DNA from 3 places in the Xanthomonas sp. CFBP 8443 genome. Region 3 is predicted to be linked to each of the others. Evidence: predicted binding sites of a transcription regulator. Region 3 holds the regulator's gene; each other region holds the start of a gene.
The links. Region 3 encodes FliA, which starts transcription of late flagellar genes. Its sites were predicted from a motif close to TAAAGTTTNNCNNNCNNNGGCCGATAA; they were not measured.
Positions count from the first base shown of each region.

Region 1 (5,856 bases), 1.7 Mb from region 3:
GCGCGCTTCTATGCCGATCCGGCGTTCCAGCCGGCGCCGCTGGCCAGGCTGCTCTCCAAGGACTACGCCACGCAGCGCCGCGCGCTGATCTCGATGGACAAGGCCTTGAAGGAAGTGCAGCCGGGCACGCCTAAGCAGCTGGAAGAGGGCGACACCATCTACCTGACCGTGGCCGATGCCGACGGCATGATGGTGTCGCTGATCCAGTCCAACTACCGCGGCATGGGCAGCGGCATGGCGCCGCCGGGACTGGGCTTCATCCTGCAGGACCGCGGCGAGATGTTCGTGCTGAAGAAGGATCATCCCAACGGCTACGCGCCGGGCAAGCGCCCGTTCCAGACCATCATCCCGGCGTTCGTGACCAAGGACGGCAAGCCGTGGCTGAGCTTCGGGGTGATGGGCGGGGCGATGCAGCCGCAGGGCCACGTGCAGATCGTGATGAACCTGGTCGATTTCCACATGAACCTGCAGGAAGCCGGCGATGCGCCGCGCATCCAGCACGAAGGCTCCACCGAGCCGACTGGGCAGGCCGCGGCGATGCGCGATGGCGGCGAGCTCAACCTGGAGACGGGCTTCTCCTACGACACGATCCGCGCGCTGATGCGCAAGGGCCACCGCGTGATCTTCGCCGACGGCCCGTACGGCGGCTACCAGGCGATCGCCCGCGATCCGGCCAGCGGCGTGTACTACGGCGCCTCGGAAAGCCGCAAGGACGGCCAGGCCGCCGGCTACTGAGCCGGCGCGCTCACTCCTGCGCTTGCGCGCGTTCCGCCTCCCCGCGCGTCTGTTCCTGCGCCGCCTGTTCGCGCGCGATCCATGCCTCGATCATGTGCCGGGTACGCTGCGCGCGGCGGCGTTCGCGGGTGTGCTCGGCGTCCAGCACGCGGTAGAGCGAAACGATCACCAGCACCATCAGCACCGCGAACGGCAGCGCGGCGATGGTGATCATGCCCTGCAGCGCGTCCAGGCCTCCGGCCAGCAACAGCACCGCCGCGATCAGCGCCACCGCCACGCCCCACACCAGCTTGCGCGCCAGCGGCGGGTCGCCGGCCTCGTCGGTGGACATGCTGGCCAGCACCAGCACCGCCGAGTCGGCCGAACTGACGAAGAAGATCGTCAGCAACAGCAACGCCACGCTGGACAGCAGCAGTGAACCGGGCAGGCTGTCGAACAGGGTGAACAGCACCGTCTCGTAGCCGTTGCCCAGCGCCTGCAGCATGTCGACGTGGCCGAACAGCTGCGCCCACAGCGCAGCGCCGCCGAACACCGAGAACCACACGAAGCCGAGCAGGGTCGGGGCCAGCACCACGCCCACCACGAACTCGCGGATGCTGCGTCCGCGCGAGACGCGGGCGATGAACGCACCGACGAACGGCGCCCAGGCGATCCACCATGCCCAGTAGAAAATGGTCCACTCCGCCACCCACTTGCTGCCGGAGAACGGCGACATGCGCAGGCTCATCGTCACCAGCTGGTTGAGATAGGAGCCCAGCGTGGTGGTGAAGGCGTCGAAGATGAAGCCGGTCGGCCCCAGTACCAGCACCGCGGTCAGCAGCAGCGCGGCCAGCGCCAGGTTGAAGTTGGACAGCCACTTGATGCCGCGCTCCACGCCGCTGGCGGTGGAGGCCATGTACAGCACGAAGGCCACGGCGATGATGCCCATCTGCACGGGGATGCTCGCCTGCACGCCGAACACGCGCTGCAGGCCGGCGGCGATCTGGATCGTGCCGAAGCCCAGCGTGGTGGCCACGCCGATCGCGGTGGCCACCACCGCGGCGATGTTCACGGCGTGGCCGAACCAGCCGCGGTGGTGGCGGCCGATGACCGGCTGCAGCATGTCGCTGACCAGCCCGCGGCCGTTGCGGTTGTACTGGAACCAGGCCATCGCCAGGCCAATCAGCGCATAGATCGCCCAGGGATGCAGGCCCCAGTGGAAGAACGCGTAGCGCATCGCCGCGCGCGCGGCCTGCATGCTTTCCGGCGGCAAGCCTTCCGGCGGTTTGAGGAAATGCGAGATCGGCTCGGCCGCGCCCCAGAACACCAGGCCGATGCCCATGCCGGCGGCGAACAGCATCGACAGCCAGCTGGCGCGCGAGAAGTCCGGCTCGGCGTCCTCGCCGCCGATGCGCAGATGGCCGAAGCGGCCGAAGGCCAGATACAGCATGAAGGCCAGGGTCAGGAACACCACCAGCAGGTACATCCAGCCGGCGCCGCGGATGACCTGGGCCAGCGCCGCCTGCACCACGCCGTCGAACGGGCCGGGCGCGAGGCCGGCGATCAGCACCAGCAAGGCCACCAGCGCGATGGAAATACGGAACACCATGAAGGAGCGTCTCCGATCAAGAATCGAGAGAGGGAGCGCGCCGGCCTCGCAGCGATGCGCAGGCGCGAGCGGCACGCAGCGGTTGCCGGTCTGCAAGCGTTGCGGCGGCAGTGAAGGGCAGCGCAGGAACGAAGCAGGCAAGGGTACCGGGCGGATCGTCACGGCGCCGTTATGGCGCGATCCGCTGCGCATGGCGTGAGCGTGCTTCATGCCGCCCATGCAGAAGTACCGCCAGAGCACACCGCCGACCGACGCATCTCGGGCTGAACCTGGGAATCGCCACGACCTCCGCCGCCGTGCGCGTCCCCGGACGGTCTTCGCCGCCGCGAAGAGTGCGACAGACGGGAACGGGCGGGGCGGCGGCCGGCACCTGAACGAGCATGACGCCGGTCGCGCTTGCGCGCATGCCCTCAGGTTGCGCGGTGGCGGCCGATACCATGGCGTGGAATTCCTGGAGGGGAAGACGATGTCGTTGTTCACACGCAGTCCGGATGCTGATGCCGGACACGCCGCGGCCTTGCCGGATGCACCGGTGGCGCTGCTGCGGCTGGACCCGCAAGGGCGGATCGCCGCCGCCAATCGCGCCGCGCTGGACCTGCTCGGAGTGCCCGCGGACGGCTTGATCGGCGAACCCTGCGACGCGGTGTGGGGCCTGCCGCTGGCATCGCTGGCCGGCGCCGAAGGCAGCTGGCTGGCCTCGGCGGACGATCCGGCGCGGCGGGTGCGCTACCAGCGCGATCGCGACGGCGACGGCTGGCTGCTGTCGCTGCCGCATCCGGAGACCGCCGCGCTGCTGCGCGACGTGGCCCTGCTCGGCGCCGGGCAGGCGCAGGGCGCGACCAGTCCTGCGCTGCAGGCGCTGGCGCAGCGGCTGCAGGCCGGCGCCGAAGCGCAGGCGCTGCTGGAGCGCGTCGGCGAGCGCCTGACCGGCTGCGACCTGGACCTGGGCCTGAGCACGCCGCTGTCCGCGCAGGACACCGAGGCGATGGCCGGGCGGCGCCTGTCGGCCGGATTCGGCAACCTGGCCGAGGCGATCCGCCAGGCGGTGGCGCTGTCGCTGCAGATCGCCGCCGACGTGCCACACGTGGTCGCCGAGAACGAGGAACTGGCGCAGCAATCGCAGACCCAGATGGAGGCGTTGCAGACCGTGGTGGCGACCACCCGGCGGCTGCTGCAGGGCCTGCAGGAGATGGACCAGGAACTGCGCGTGGTGATCGCGGTGGCGGCCAGCGCCGACGACAGCGCGCGCCAGGGCGTGGAGGCGGCGCGCACGCTGGGCCAGGCGATGCGCGAAGTGGAGCGGCGTTCGGCGCGCGCCACCGAGGTCATCGAGGTGATCGACGCGGTCGCCTTCCAGACCAACATCCTCTCCATCAACGCCAGCATCGAGGCGGTGCATGCCGGTGCCGCCGGGCGCGGCTTCGCCGTGGTCGCCAGCGAGATCCGGCGCCTGGCCGAACGCGCCGCCGCCGCCGCGCGCGACGTGCGCACCATCATCGGCGAGACCGGCAGCGCCTTGAACGACAGCGCCGCCTCGGCGCAGCGCACCGAGCAGGTGCTCGGCGGCATCGGCCAGCTGCTGGGCCGCGCCAGCGCGGCGATGGAGACCGTGGCCACCCGCGTCGCCGCGCAGGGCGAGGAGATCGGCGGCATCGACCGCGCGGTCGAGCACGTGGTCGGGCTCAGTCGCAGCAATCTGGAGCATGTGGCGCAGGTGGTCGAGCGCAGCGCGGCGCTGGCCGCGGGCAGCGCCACGCTGCACGACTGCGTGGGCCTGTTCCGCTTGCCCACCGATCCGATGCAGCAGCCGCGCCACGCGCGCATTCGCGAACTGGCGACGGCGACCGCCGGCAGGATCGGGCAGGCGCTGGCCGAGGCGATCGCGCGCGGCCGCATCGGCGAGGAGGCGTTGTTCTCCACCGACTACACGCCGATCGCGGGCATCGATCCGCCCAAGTACCGCACCGCCTTCGACGCGCTGTGCGACGAACTGCTGCCGCCGTTGCAGGAACCGCTGCTGGCCGCGCATCCGTGGATCGTGTTCGCGATCTGCGCCACTGCGGACGGCTACGTGCCGACCCACAACCTGCGCTTCAGCCAGCCGCTGAGCGGCGACCGCGCCCGCGACCTGGTCGGCAACCGCACCAAGCGCATGTTCACCGACCGGGTCGGGCGCAGCGTCGGCCGCCACACCCAGCCCTATCTGCTGCAGGTGTACCGGCGCGACACCGGGCAGATCCTGTTCGACCTGTCGGTGCCGGTGTACGTGCGCGGCCGCCACTGGGGCGGCTTGCGCGTGGCCTACGTGCTGGAGTGAGCGCCGCGCGCGGACGCCGGACAAAAAAACGCCACCGGCATGACCGGTGGCAGGGAGAGAGAGTCGTCGTTCTTGTGGGGCCCAGGCTACGCCCGGCAGTTCGCCGTGATGTGCCGCAAGGCGCTGCGCGCGTGGCGGGGCTGACAAGAAGCGGACCCGGTTGTGCGCCGATTCAGCCGGCCGCCTCTCGCAGGCTCAACGCAGCGGCGAGCGGCCTTCCCAGAGTTCGCCGCAGACACTGTCGATGTCGAGCGCGTCGTCCTCCAGCACGGCCTCGACGAACGCCGCGCGCGCTTGCTGCGGAGTCATGCCGTCGCTGAAATCGCGCGCGATGCGTGCGTCCGCCGGCAGGCTCAGGACATTGGATACCGGCGCGACCAGGTCGGCCTCGAAACCGCCGACGAACGCGAAGGTATGCGCGTCTTCGAGCAACGCGCCCACCCGGGCGTGCCCGGCGCAGCCGAACATACGATCGCCGTAGGACAGGCCGACCAGGGTCTGGCAGTCCAGGTCGCCGAGCACGTAGATGCCGCCGTTGCCGATGACCGCGCGGGCACGCAGCCGCCCGGCGACGATCAGGCTGGCGATGTCGTTGACGAACAGGATGTCGCACTCCAGGTCGCCCAGCACCACCAGCACGTTCTCCTCGATCTCCAGCGCGCCATCGAGCAGCAACGGGCCGTCGCAGGCATCGAAGCCTTCCTCGCCGGCACGGAAGCGCAGCTGCTCCCAGCTCGGCGGGGTGCGTGCCTGGAGTTCGGCGGCCTCGCTGTCGCTCAAGGGGCGGCGTGCGATGGTGGAGGGCATGGTCGGTAGTGTCCGGTCGGGATTGGGGGCGCATCATGGCCGGCGGGTGTGGCTGCGTCCAGATCGGCGTCAGCGAAGCGGCCTGCGTTCGGCGCATGGCGGGACGGAGTTGGGACGCTGCGCGTTTCGTGCTCTAATCCGTGCCGAAGCGGGGGTACCTGCGGCCACACGGCCGGCGGGTTGAGACAGTCCCTTCGAACCTGACGCGGCTCATACCGCCGTAGGGAAGCTTCGCAGCCATGCCATGCGCCCGGGCTCCGTGCGCGCGGCGGGCATGCGCCGCCGCTTCGTCCCGCCCGCCAAGGGCTCGCACAGGACGAAGGCCATGAACGCAATCCCCTCCACGCTGATCCAGCAGGCCGAGCGGCTCTCCGAATCGGTGACGCGGCCGATCGCCGGCTCGCGCAAG
Region 1 covers NZ_CP102592.1:4,112,994-4,118,849, reverse strand. The annotation lists gene ggt (gamma-glutamyltransferase) at 1-735, shown strand, start outside; gene NUG20_RS17230 (BCCT family transporter) at 746-2,323, opposite strand; gene NUG20_RS17225 (methyl-accepting chemotaxis protein) at 2,790-4,640, shown strand; gene NUG20_RS17220 (hypothetical protein) at 4,836-5,447, opposite strand; TPP riboswitch at 5,588-5,692, shown strand; gene thiC (phosphomethylpyrimidine synthase ThiC) at 5,773-5,856, shown strand, end outside.
Region 1: NUG20_RS17225 (methyl-accepting chemotaxis protein) is a predicted target of FliA. The motif match lies at 2,733-2,759, and genes of this name have one in related genera.

Region 2 (5,856 bases), 910 kb from region 3:
CCAGTTGCCCGTCCGCGGCCAGCTTCTTGCCGTTGCTGAGCGTGGCGCCGCCCAGCTTGGGCGCCACGATCTTGACCGTGGCGCCGGCATCGCGCGCCGCTTTCTGCAGGCTCTGCACCGTCGCCGCGTCGGAGCCGTCGTGGATCAGGATGCCGATCGCGCGTCCCTGCAGGGTGTGCTTCATCTTGCCGATCAGTTGCAGCGCCGGCGACGGCGGCATGTCCTGCGGCGCTACCGCTGCGGGCGGTGCCGGCGGCAGCGCCGCCATGCCCAGGCCGTCGGCCACGCGCTGCGCCAGCGCCGGATCGACGTGGCGCAAGTGCCCGACCACGGCCTCACGCACATGCGCGGTCTCCACCTTGGACAACTCGAACACTAGCGCCGAGGCCATGTGCGCCTGCTCGGGCTTGCTCTGGCTGCGGAAGAACATGCGCGCCTGGCTGTAGTGGTCGGCGAAGCTCGCGGCGCGCACCCGGCCCTTGCTGCCGTGCTCGCCCGGCGTGGCGTGGCTGGGGAAGCCACGCGCGCTCTCGCGCGGGGTGTCGTCCTGCAGCGAACTGGGCTCGTAGGCGACGCGGCCCTTGGGCACGCTCATCTGCATGTGGCCGTCGCGTTGCAGGTTGGCGAACGGGCACTTCGGCGCATTGATCGGGATCTGGTGGAAGTTCGGCCCGCCCAGGCGGCTGAGCTGGGTGTCCAGGTAGGAGAACAGGCGGCCCTGCAGCAGCGGATCGTTGGAGAAGTCGATGCCCGGCGCGATGTTGGCCGGGCAGTACGCCACCTGCTCGGTCTCGGCGAAGAAGTTGTCCGGCCAGCGGTCCAGCACCATGCGCCCGACGATCTTCAGCGGCACCAGTTCCTCGGGAATCAGCTTGGTGGAATCGAGATGGTCGAACGGGAACTTGTCCGCCTCTTCCTCGGTGAACAGCTGCACGCCCAGTTCCCATTCCGGGAACTCGCCGTGCTGGATCGCCTCGAACAGATCGCGGCGGTGGAAGTCCGGATCGGCGCCGGCCAGCTTCACCGCCTCGTCCCAGACCGTGGATTGCAGGCCCAGCTTGGGCCGCCAGTGGAACTTGACGAAGGTGCTGTTGCCGTGGCCGTCGAGCAGGCGGAAGCTGTGGATGCCGAAGCCTTCGATCATGCGCAGCGAGCGCGGGATGGTGCGGTCGCTCATCGCCCACATGATCATATGCAGCGATTCCGGGGTCAGCGAGACGAAGTCCCAGAACGTGTCGTGCGCGCTGGCCGCCTGCGGGAAGCCGCGGTCCGGCTCCATCTTCACCGCGTGGATCAGGTCCGGGAACTTGATCGCGTCCTGGATGAAGAACACCGGGATGTTGTTGCCGACCAGGTCCCAGTTGCCTTCCTTGGTGTAGAACTTGACCGCGAAACCGCGCACGTCGCGCGGCGTGTCCACCGAGCCGGCGCCGCCGGCGACGGTGGAAAAGCGGGTGAACACCGGGGTCTTGACGCCGACCTCGGTGAGGATCTTGGCGGTGGTGTACTGGTCCAGCGAGGCGGTCAGCTCGAAATAGCCGTGCGCGGCGCTGCCGCGCGCGTGCACGATGCGCTCGGGGATGCGTTCGTGGTCGAAGTGGGTGATCTTCTCGCGCAGGATGAAGTCTTCCAGCAACGTCGGCCCGCGCGGGGTGACGCGCAGCGAGTTCTGGTTGTCGGCGACCGGGATGCCCTGGTTGGTGGTCAGCGGCGGATGCGTGCCGCCGGCGCTCTGGTGCAGTTCGTCGCCATGGCCGCGCCGGTCGGCGACGGCGCTGGTATCGACGGGAGTGCTGGACTTGCTGGGCTTGCGCGGCGGGCTGGCCATGGGATGATGCTCCGGGGGATGGGGCGAAACGGCAGAAGGCAGCACGTACTGCAGGAAACGCACGTGCTGCAGGAAAAGCGATGGAGCATCCGCTCGATGCTGTGCCGCGGGGCGTGAACGGTCCGTGCACCTGCCGCTCGCCGTGCGAGGCGCTGCAGGTCGCGACGCGGCGCGAGCAGGGCGCACCTGGTGGCTTGCCGCTGCGCCGGGTGGTGGCCAGCTGCGATGGGGGTCCGGTTTGCGCAACGGTGCGGCACTACGATCGAAGGTTCGAGTGGCGGAGCGGGCGTCGCCGCCGAACTGGCGCTACAGAACCGCGGCGCGGCGCCGATAGTGCGTTGAGCCTGGCTCCATCGACGCGCCCCCGCGTGGGGGGGGGGGGGGCGAACATCGGCAGCGGCTGCGATGCAGTGCGCCGCCGGCCTATCGTGTGCGACGGAGAATGTAGTGTTGCCTATCGTCGTCATCGGATTGTTGCTCGCCCATGCCGTGGTTGCGCATGGCGGCGGCACCAGCACGCCCGCGGCGCACTGGTGCGGCCTGGCGGTGCAGGCCATGGCGGTGCTGGCGGTGCTGCGCCGGCTGCGGCATGCGTCGGTGGTGGACCGGATGCCGTGGCGGCTGCTGGCGTGCATGGTCGGCGTGCAGATGCTGTGGACCGGCTGCAACCTGCTGGCGCTGCTGTTGCCGCAGCACGGCCCGGCGCTGCAGAAGCTCGGGGTGATGTTCTCCGGCTCGTCGATGCTGCCGGCGCTGTTCCTGATCGCGCGCTCGTTCAACCGGCCGCAGCCGCGGCTGATCGTGGCGCTGGACGCGTTGCTGGCGCTGGCCGGTGCCGGCCTGCTGTATCTGCTGATCGATCTGGCGCTGTCCTCCAGCGATGGCTTCTCCGAACCCGACGTCAGCCTGATCATCAACCATGGCGACGCGATGGGCCTGCTGCTGGCGTCGATGGCCACGCTGCGCCTGCTCGGCGCCGGCGGTTGCAGCCGCCGCCATTTCTATTTCACCGCCAGCGCCTATCTGTGGGTCAATGGCGCGGTGGCGGCGCTGTACAACCGCATCGAGCTGGGCGGGCTGCCGTGGTGGGGCGGGCTGCTGATCGACCTGCCCGGTGCGGTGCTGGTGTTGGTCGCGTCGCTGCCGCGCGGGCGCTGGTTGCGCCGCGCGCGGCCGACCTTGCGCGGCGCGGAACTGATCGCCGCGTTCGCGCCGATCGTGTTCTCGCTGGCGGTGCTGTTGCTGGCGATCAGCGTGGCGCGGGTGAGCTTCGTCTGGGGCATGGCCGCGGCCACGCTGGCGGTGATGGTGTACGGGGTGCACGTGGCGTTCCTGCACAGCGAGCATCTGGAAATCCAACGCATGAGCCGCTTGAGCACGCGTCGCCTGCAGCAGCAGGTGGCGCGCGATCCGCTGACCGGCATCGCCAACCGGGTCGGCCTGGCGGCGCGCTTGCGCGACCTGGACAGCGGCATGGACTGCTCGCTGCTGATGATCGACATCGACTTCTTCAAGCAGTTCAACGACAGTCACGGCCACGTGGTCGGCGACGCCTGCCTGGTCGAGGTGGCCACCGCGCTGGCCGAAGCCTTGCCCGCGCATACCGCCACGGTGGCGCGCTACGGCGGCGAGGAATTCGCGGTGGTGCTGCCGGACACCGCGGCCGACGCCGCCGACGCGATCGCGCAGCGCCTGCTGGCGGCGATCGCGCAGCGGCAGATCCCGCATCCGGCCAGCCCGATGGGGGTGGTCACGGTCAGCATCGGCATCGCCACCCGTCCGGCCACCGCCGATGCGGCAATCGAGTTGCTGCACCACGCCGACGCGGCGCTGTACCGCGCCAAGCGCAACGGCCGCAATTGCTGCGCGCACGCGCAGGATGCGGCGGCGGGCGCGCCGGGCGTCGCCGCGCCGGGCTGAGGCGACGCCGGCATTCGTGCCACCATGACGGCTCCTTCCTGCATGTTCGAGAGTGTGATGGCGCCCAGGCTCGCGTGGTCGTGTCTGCCCCTGCTGCTTGCCGCGGTCGCCGCCGCGCAGGCGCTGGAACCGCCCGCGGTCACCTATCCGCCGCTGCCCGCGCACGGCCGCGATGCCGCCGCGTTCGTGCCGTCGGGCTGGACGCTGGAGTTCGAGCGCCGCGGCGATTTGAACGGCGATGGCCGCGCCGACCTGTTGCTGGTGCTGAAGATGGCCGATCCGCGCAACGTGCTGGACAACGGCGGCTTCGGTCCGGACCGCTTCGACACCAACCCGCGCATGCTGGCGGTGGCCTTCGCCGAGGACGACAGCTACCGGCTCGCGCTGCGCGACCACACGCTGATCCCGCGCCCGGACGCGCCGAACATGGAGGACTATCTCGATGGCGGCGAACCTGACATCGCGCGCGGCGCGTTCTCGGTCAACCTGCACCAGTTCTCCAGCGCCGGCAGTTGGAACACCTCCGAGACCACCTTCCTGTTCCGCTACCGGCAGGACTGTTTCCAACTGATCGGCTACGACATGCGCGGCCTGCACCGCGGCAGCGGCGAGGTCACGGAGATCAGCGTGAACTACCTGACCGGCAAGGCCAAGCTGCGTGGTGGCAGCATCGAGGACAGCGCGCTGCGCACGCACTGGCGCCAGCTGCCCAAGCAGCCGCTACGCTGCCTGCAGCAGGTCGGCGACGGCTTCGCCTTCGATCCCGGCGTAGCGCGCGACTGAGCGCGGCGCGCTTCGCAAAAGCACGCCGGCGCCGCATACATCGCTGGCGTCTTCTTCGGTGCGTGGCAGGGAGAGCGATGCCACCACGTCGTCCCTGTACGCATCCACGGAATGCGGCCGGCTCGCGCGGGTAGGCATGCGCCCACTTGCCGGCGTTGCATCACGCTGGATGCTCAAGCGCTTGTCGATCTACGGCGTCGCGGCATGGATGAGCTGTTCGTCCAGGCCAGGCCAGTGCTATTGCGGAACACGCCCCGTCACCGCATTGGCGCGGGCGCTGCAGGTAAGACGGCCGGAAATTTCCGCTGGCAGGCGCGCCCGTAGACGTGCCTTGAGAACGGCCAGGTCCTCGGTCGCCATCGTCGCGAGCGTCGCTCCGACGCTCGGCGCTCCCAGGGCCGTCGCCCAGAAGTCGTCGAAGCCGGCGAACGTGCGGCGCACGACGATCTCCCGCGTGTCGATTGCATCCAGGCCAGCGCCAGCCCACAACTCCCGCATGACCTCCATCCGTGACGCCTCGGGACTCGGCGGCGCCGGAACCGCGATGCCAAGCCGGCGGATTTCCGCCAGCAGCGCTTCATACGGAAAGCCGCCGCCCGGCATGTCCCAGGCGTAAGCGGCAACGGTGCCGCCAGGGCGCACCACGCGTTCCATTTCGGCAATGCCCTTGGCCGGATCGGGAACGAAGAACACCACCAAGGGCATGACGGCGACATCGAACGCGCTGTCGGGGCAAGGCAGCGCCATCGCGTCCCCTCGGCGGAACTGCGCGGCGCGAAGCCCAGGTCGCATGCGCGCGTAGGCAAGCTGCTCCTCGGAAGGGTCCACCCCCTGTACCGAGGCCGGGCGACAGCGCGCGACGAGCATTTCAGTGAAGGCGCCATTGCCACAGCCGACGTCCAGCCAGCGCTGGTCCGGCTGCGGTGCGAGCCAGTCGAGGAACGTGTTCCCCGCAAGCCGGCTCCACGTTCCCATGTACCGCTCATATGCCGCGCCATCGTGGAAATGGATCTGATCGGTCTTCATGTCAGGCTCCCGACAGTTCGATCAACACGGCCGAAAGAAACAGCCCGGCCCCGAATACCGCGTGCGTCGCCAGGCTGCGCAGGCAGTTCCTCAATGGCGTGGGCGTCTTCGACGCTGCGAATCCCGCGCCCATGGCGGGCTGCATGACCAACAGCGGCACCACGACGGTCGCCATGCCCATCGCCACGGCAGGCAACAAGGCGGGTTCGCGCAACCAGGCCAGGCCCTGCACGGCCACCATCAGCGCCGCGAAGGCGATGCCGACGGCATAGTGGATCGCCCAGCCGAGCGGCCGCTCG
Region 2 covers NZ_CP102592.1:1,532,859-1,538,714, forward strand. The annotation lists gene NUG20_RS06595 (catalase) at 1-1,828, opposite strand, end outside; gene NUG20_RS06600 (GGDEF domain-containing protein) at 2,279-3,748, shown strand; gene NUG20_RS06605 (hypothetical protein) at 3,806-4,531, shown strand; gene NUG20_RS06610 (class I SAM-dependent methyltransferase) at 4,769-5,557, opposite strand; gene NUG20_RS06615 (DUF2938 domain-containing protein) at 5,559-5,856, opposite strand, start outside.
Region 2: NUG20_RS06600 (GGDEF domain-containing protein) is a predicted target of FliA. The motif match lies at 2,136-2,162, and genes of this name have one in related genera.

Region 3 (5,856 bases):
GCGGATGCGCGACTGCACCACGTCCATGCCGACGCCGCGGCCGGAGATGTCGGTGACTTCGGACTTGGTCGAGAAGCCGGGCAGGAACACCAGGTGCAGGCATTCCTCGGTGGTCAGGCGCGCGGCGGCTTCCGGATCGATCAGGCCCTTCTCGCGCGCTTTCTGGCGCAGGCGTTCGGGGTCGATGCCGGCACCGTCGTCCTGCACCTCGATGCTGACGTAGTCGCCTTCCTGCTGCGCCGACAGGCGCACGTGGCCGCCGCGCGGCTTGCCGGTGGCCTCGCGCAGCGCCGGGGTTTCGATGCCGTGGTCGATCGCGTTGCGCACCAGGTGCACCAGCGGATCGGCCAGCGCCTCGACCAGGTTGCGGTCCAGTTCGGTTTCGGCGCCGATCAGTTCCAGGTCCACTTCCTTGTTGAGGGAGCGGGCGACGTCGCGCGCCACCTTCGGGAAGCGCGAGAACACCTTGCCGACCGGCTGCATGCGGGTGCGCATCACCGCCGACTGCAGGCGCGCGGTGGCGATGTCCAGGCTGCTGACCGCGCGGTCCAGTTCCTCGTCGCGCAGGCGCACGCGCAGGGTCTTGAGCCGGTTGCGCGACAGCACCAGTTCGCCGATCAGGTTGACGATCGCGTCCAGGCGCTTGGTGTCCACGCGCACGGTGTGTTCGGGTTCGGCGGCCTTGGCCGGCGCGCCGGCGGGCTTGGCGCTGGGTGCCGGCCGCGGCGCGGCGGCCGGTACCGGCAGCGCGGCCGGTGCGGCACCGCCGTGCAACTGGTCGAGCAACGCTTCGAATTCGTCGTCGTCGATCATCTCGCTGTTGCCGCCCGCGGCCGCTGCCGGCGCGGCGACCGCAGCGGCCTTGGCGCTGGGTGCGGCGGTCTCTTCGCCGCTGGTCGCGAACTGCGCGATCAACTGCTGCGGCGCGCGCGGCGGCTCGTTGCCGCTGCCGAACGCGTCGAGCATCGATTGCAGGTAGTCCAGCGACTGCTGCGCGGCGTCGAAGTGCCGCGCCTGCAACGTGGCCTGGCCGGCGCGGGCCTGGCCCAGGGTGTCCTCGGCGGCGTGGCACAGCTCGACCATGGCGTTGATCGCCAGGAAGCCGGCGCCGCCCTTGAGCGTGTGGAAGCCGCGGAACACCGCGTTGAGCTGGTCGCTGTCCTCGGGCGCCTGCTCCAGCGACACCAGCTGCTCGCCGAGCCGGTCCAGGATTTCCTGGGCTTCGATGATGAAGTCGGCAGCGATGTCGTCGGGTACGGCGCTCATAAAATTACAATCCCAGTCCGGACAGCAGGTCGTCGGCGTCGTTCTGCGACACGCCGTGACGGTCCAGTCCGGCCAGTGCGGGGCCGGCCAGGCTGCCGTCGGGTTTCTTGTCTTCCTTCGGCGGCAGGCCGAGCGCGCCGAAGCCTTCGTGGACGCGGCGCACGATGGTCGCGACGCGGCGGATGATCTGCCCGGTCAGGTCCTGAAAGCTCTGCGCCAGGGCCATCTCGGTGAGGTTGTGGCGGATCTTGTCGAGGATCTCGCCCTGGTCGCCGGTCAGCCCGCCGGCGCGCAGCTGTTCGGCCAGCGCGCGGCATTCCTCGGCCAGGTCCAGGGTGCGGTGGCTGGCCTCTTCGGTCATCGCCACCACGTGGTCCAGGCGCGAGCAGGCATCGTCCAGCTCGCCGGCCTCGGTGGGCACGGTCGGCAGTTCGCCGAGCGCCTGGCCCAGGTCGCGCGCCAGCCGGCTCAGGCCCTGCATCATCGGCCGCGTGCGCCAGGCGGCGAGCGTGTCGATTTCCTTGCGCCAGCCGGCTTCGTCGCCTTTTTCCAGTGCGTCCAGCGCACCTTGCAGGCGTTCGATCAGGGCGCTGCGTTCGGCGGTGGCTTCCATCAGGCGGTCGCTCCCAGGCGCTCGAAGATCTTGCCCAGCTTTTCCTGCAGGGTCTGCGCGGTGAACGGCTTGATGATGTAGCCGTTCACGCCGCACTGCGCCGCCTCGATGATCTGCTCGCGCTTGGCCTCGGCGGTCACCATCAGCACCGGCAGGTGCTTGAGCTTGTCGTCGGCGCGGATGTTGCGCAGCAGGTCGATGCCGGTCATGCCGGGCATGTTCCAGTCGGTGACCACGAACTCGAACGGTGCCGAGCGCAGTGCAGCCAATGCACTGTTGCCGTCTTCGGCCTCTGCAGTGTTGGTGAAGCCGAGATCGCCGAGCAGGTTCTTGACGATGCGCCGCATCGTCGAGAAATCGTCCACGATCAAAATCCGCATGTTCTTGTTCACCGCTAACTCCTTGGGTCTTATTCTTCGTCTTCCAGGCCGGCGTCGGCCGCTTCGAACGCTTTCAAGCGCCCGCGCAACCGTACCGTGGCCTGGCCGTGGATCTGGCAGACGCGCGACTCGCTGACACCGAGCACCGCGCCGATTTCCTTCAGGTTCAATTCCTGTTCGTAGTACAGCGACAGCACCAGCTGCTCGCGTTCGGGCAACTGCGCGATCGCCTTGCCCAGCTCGCGGCCGAATTCGCTGCGTTCCAGCATCTGCTGCGGATTGGGCCCGCCCTTGGCGATGGTGTCCAGCTCGCCGTGGTCCTCGACCCGCGATTCCAGGCTCAGCACCTGGCCGCGCGCGGCATCTTCCATCAAGCGCAGGTATTCGGGAAGCGGCATGTCCATCGCCGCGGCCACTTCGTTGGCGGCGGCGGCGCGGCCGGTGCTCTGCTCGATCTTGCGGATCGCCGAGGCGGCGTCGCGGGCGCGGCGGTGCACCGAGCGCGGCACCCAGTCGCCGCGGCGGATCTCGTCGATCATCGAGCCGCGGATGCGGATCGAGGCGTAGGTCTCGAACGAGGCGCCCTGGTCGGCGTCGTAGCTGCGCGAGGCCTCGATCAGGCCGATCATGCCGGCCTGGATCAGGTCGTCGATCTCGACGCTGGCCGGCAGCCGCGCGGCCAGGTGGTGGGCGATGCGCCGCACCAGGTCCGAGTGCTGGGCGATGTAGTCGTTGGAGCTGTTGCGCTGCACGGCGCGGTATTGGGCGGCGACGTTCATGCGGCGACCCCCCGCTGGATGATCCGTTCGACGAAGAACTCGACGTTGCCGCGCGGTGCGGTCGGCGCCTGCCAGCGCGCGGTGCGCCGGGCGATCTCGGCGATCGCCTGCGCCGACGGGCTGGACGGGTAGGCCTTGACCACCGGCTGCTGGCGCTGCACCGCCAGGCGCAGCCAGTCGTCCTGCGGCACGCAGCCCAGGTAGTTCAGCGACACGTCGCCGAGGAACTTCTCGCAGACCCGGCTCAGCTTGTCGTACAGCAGGCGGCCTTCGTTGAGGTCGCGGACCATGTTGGCGACGATCTGCACCCGGTCCACGCCGCGTTCGCGCGACAGCACCTTGATCAGCGCGTAGGCGTCGGTGATCGAGGCCGGCTCGTCGCAGACCACCACCACCGCGTCCTGCGCGGCCTGGCAGAAGGTCAGCACGCTGTCGGTGATGCCGGCGGCGGTGTCGATGACCATCACGTCCAGCTCGCGCTGCAGCTCGGAGAACACGTTGACCAGGCCGACGTGCTGGGCCGGCGGCAGCTCGGCCATGTGCCGGCGGCCGGAGGCGGCGGGCACCACCATCAGGCCGTTGGGCATGTCGATGATCACCTCTTCCAGCGTGCAGCGGCCGGCTACCAGGTCGCCAAGGGTGAACTTGGGGGTCAGCCCGAGCACCACGTCGACGTTAGCCAGGCCCAGGTCGGCGTCCAGCAGCAGGGTGCGCTTGCCCATGTCGGCCAGCGCCATCGACAGGTTGACCGAGATGTTGGTCTTGCCGACGCCGCCCTTGCCGCCGGTCACGGCGATGGTACGCACCGGGCCGAGCGGTTCGCTGCGGGTGGCCGACAGGGGGAAGGCATTGGTCAGATTGGCGTAATCACGCGACGGCATGGTTCTGCTCCGGAGTACAGGGCTTATCGGCAGCGCGCCGCAAATCTTCAAGGCGCAATACCAGGCTGGCGGCGTTGGCGCGGTGCAGGTCGTCCGGCACGCGCTGACCATCGGTCACCCAGGTGATGGGAAGCCGGTGGTCTGCGACCACCGACAGAGCACTGCCAAAACGCCCGGTTTCATCCAGCTTGGTCAAGATCACCCCCTGCGGATCGGCGCCGGCGAACCGGCGCACCACCTCGTCCAGGTCGGAGAAATGCGCGTTGGCAGGGAGTACTAGCAAGGACCGGACCACTCGCGAGGCGCGCAGCCAGTGCAGCTGCGCGACCAGCGCGCGGTCGCGCTGGCCCATGCCGGCGGTGTCGATCAGCACCAGTTTGTAGTCGCGCAGGCGCTCCAGCAGCTGCTGCAGGGCGGCGTCGCTGTCGGCCTCGTGCACGGCGATGCCGAGCTGGCGGCCATAGCTGTGCAGCTGTTCGCGGCCGCCGACGCGGATGGTGTCGGTGGTGACCAGGGCCACGTCGCGGGCGGCGTGGCGTTCCAGGAAGCGCGAGGCCAGCTTGGCGATGGTGGTGGTCTTGCCGGCGCCGGTGGGGCCGATCAGGGCGATCACGCCGCCTTCCTCGATCGGGTCCAGCGGGGCGATCGGCAGGCGCTTGGACAGCAGCCCCAGCATCAGCCCGCGGCCGCGGTGCAGCTCCAGGTCGGCGGGGATCTGCATGACCACGTCGCGGGTCAGGCCGCTGTCGAAGCCGTAGTCGTCCATCAGCTCCAGCGCCTGGGCGCGTACCGGCGAGCCGCGCAGGCGTTCGTCGGTGAGCCGGTTCATCTCGCGCTCGATCATCTGCCGCATCAGCGCCAGTTCGTCGCGCAGCTGAGTCAATTGTTCGTCGTTCTGCACGGCCGGGAAACTCGGCACCGGCGTCAGCGTGGCCGGCGCCGGGATCCCGGCGCTGGCGGCTGCCGCTGCCGGCGCCGTGGTGGCCGCGGCCGACGCGGCGGCCGCTGCGACCGGCGCCGCCGGGGTCAGCGACACCGCGGCGATGTTTTCGAGCCAGCTCGGCACCGCCGCGGCGCTGGCGGCCGCTTCGGCAGCGGCGGCCGGGGCGGCGAACGGGCTCGGCATCGGCACGCTGATCGGCGCGTTGCGGAACACGTCCTCGGGAATGCGGAATTCGGCAGGCGCCTGGGCCGCGGCCGGGGCCGGGGCACGCGGTGCGGCGGCGGGTCGGCTCGGCGGGGTCGCCGCGCCGGCCGGCATCGCCGAGGCGGCGATCGCGGCCGGCTGGGTCAGCGGCCGCGCCGGGGCGGCCTGCGCCGCCGTCGCCGGGCTGGCGGCCGGCGCGCGGCGGTCGCTGATCGCGGCCATCATCGCCATCGCCGAGTTGCCTGCGGCGCCGGCCTTGGCCGCACGCGGCGCCGGGTTGGCGGCCGACACCGGCAGCCGCGCCGTCTCGTCCGGCCGCACCGCGTCCAGCGCCTGCTGCACCAGCGCCTCGTCGTAGTTGCTGGCGGCGACGATCTCGATGCCCTCGTCGGTGCGACGGTTGGACAGGATCACCGCATCCGGGCCGTGCTCGTCGCGCACCATGCGGAACGCGGTGCGCATGTCGGGGGCTACGAAGCGTTTGATTTTCATGCGTGAGTTCTCCGGGACCGGGGACCGGGGACCAGGGACCCGGCAAGAGCCGATGTCCCGGTGCCCAGCGATTGCCTATGTGCTGCCAAGTTCATAAGTGCCTAACCATCCAATCGTTGCGTCGGTACCGCTGTGTCGCTCTTCGCTTTTCCGGGTCCCTGGTCCCCGGTCCCCGGTCCCGGCAATCCATCAACTAATCGTTCCCACCAACTTCAGCCGCTTGTCTTCCGGTACTTCGCTGTAGGACAGCACCGACAGCGAGGGGACGCTGTGGCGGACCAGCCTGGCCAGCGCGGCG
Region 3 covers NZ_CP102592.1:2,446,157-2,452,012, forward strand. The annotation lists gene NUG20_RS10400 (chemotaxis protein CheA) at 1-1,266, opposite strand, end outside; gene NUG20_RS10405 (protein phosphatase CheZ) at 1,271-1,879, opposite strand; gene cheY (chemotaxis response regulator CheY) at 1,879-2,271, opposite strand; gene NUG20_RS10415 (RNA polymerase sigma factor FliA) at 2,289-3,038, opposite strand; gene NUG20_RS10420 (MinD/ParA family ATP-binding protein) at 3,035-3,919, opposite strand; gene flhF (flagellar biosynthesis GTPase FlhF) at 3,906-5,558, opposite strand; gene flhA (flagellar biosynthesis protein FlhA) at 5,748-5,856, opposite strand, start outside.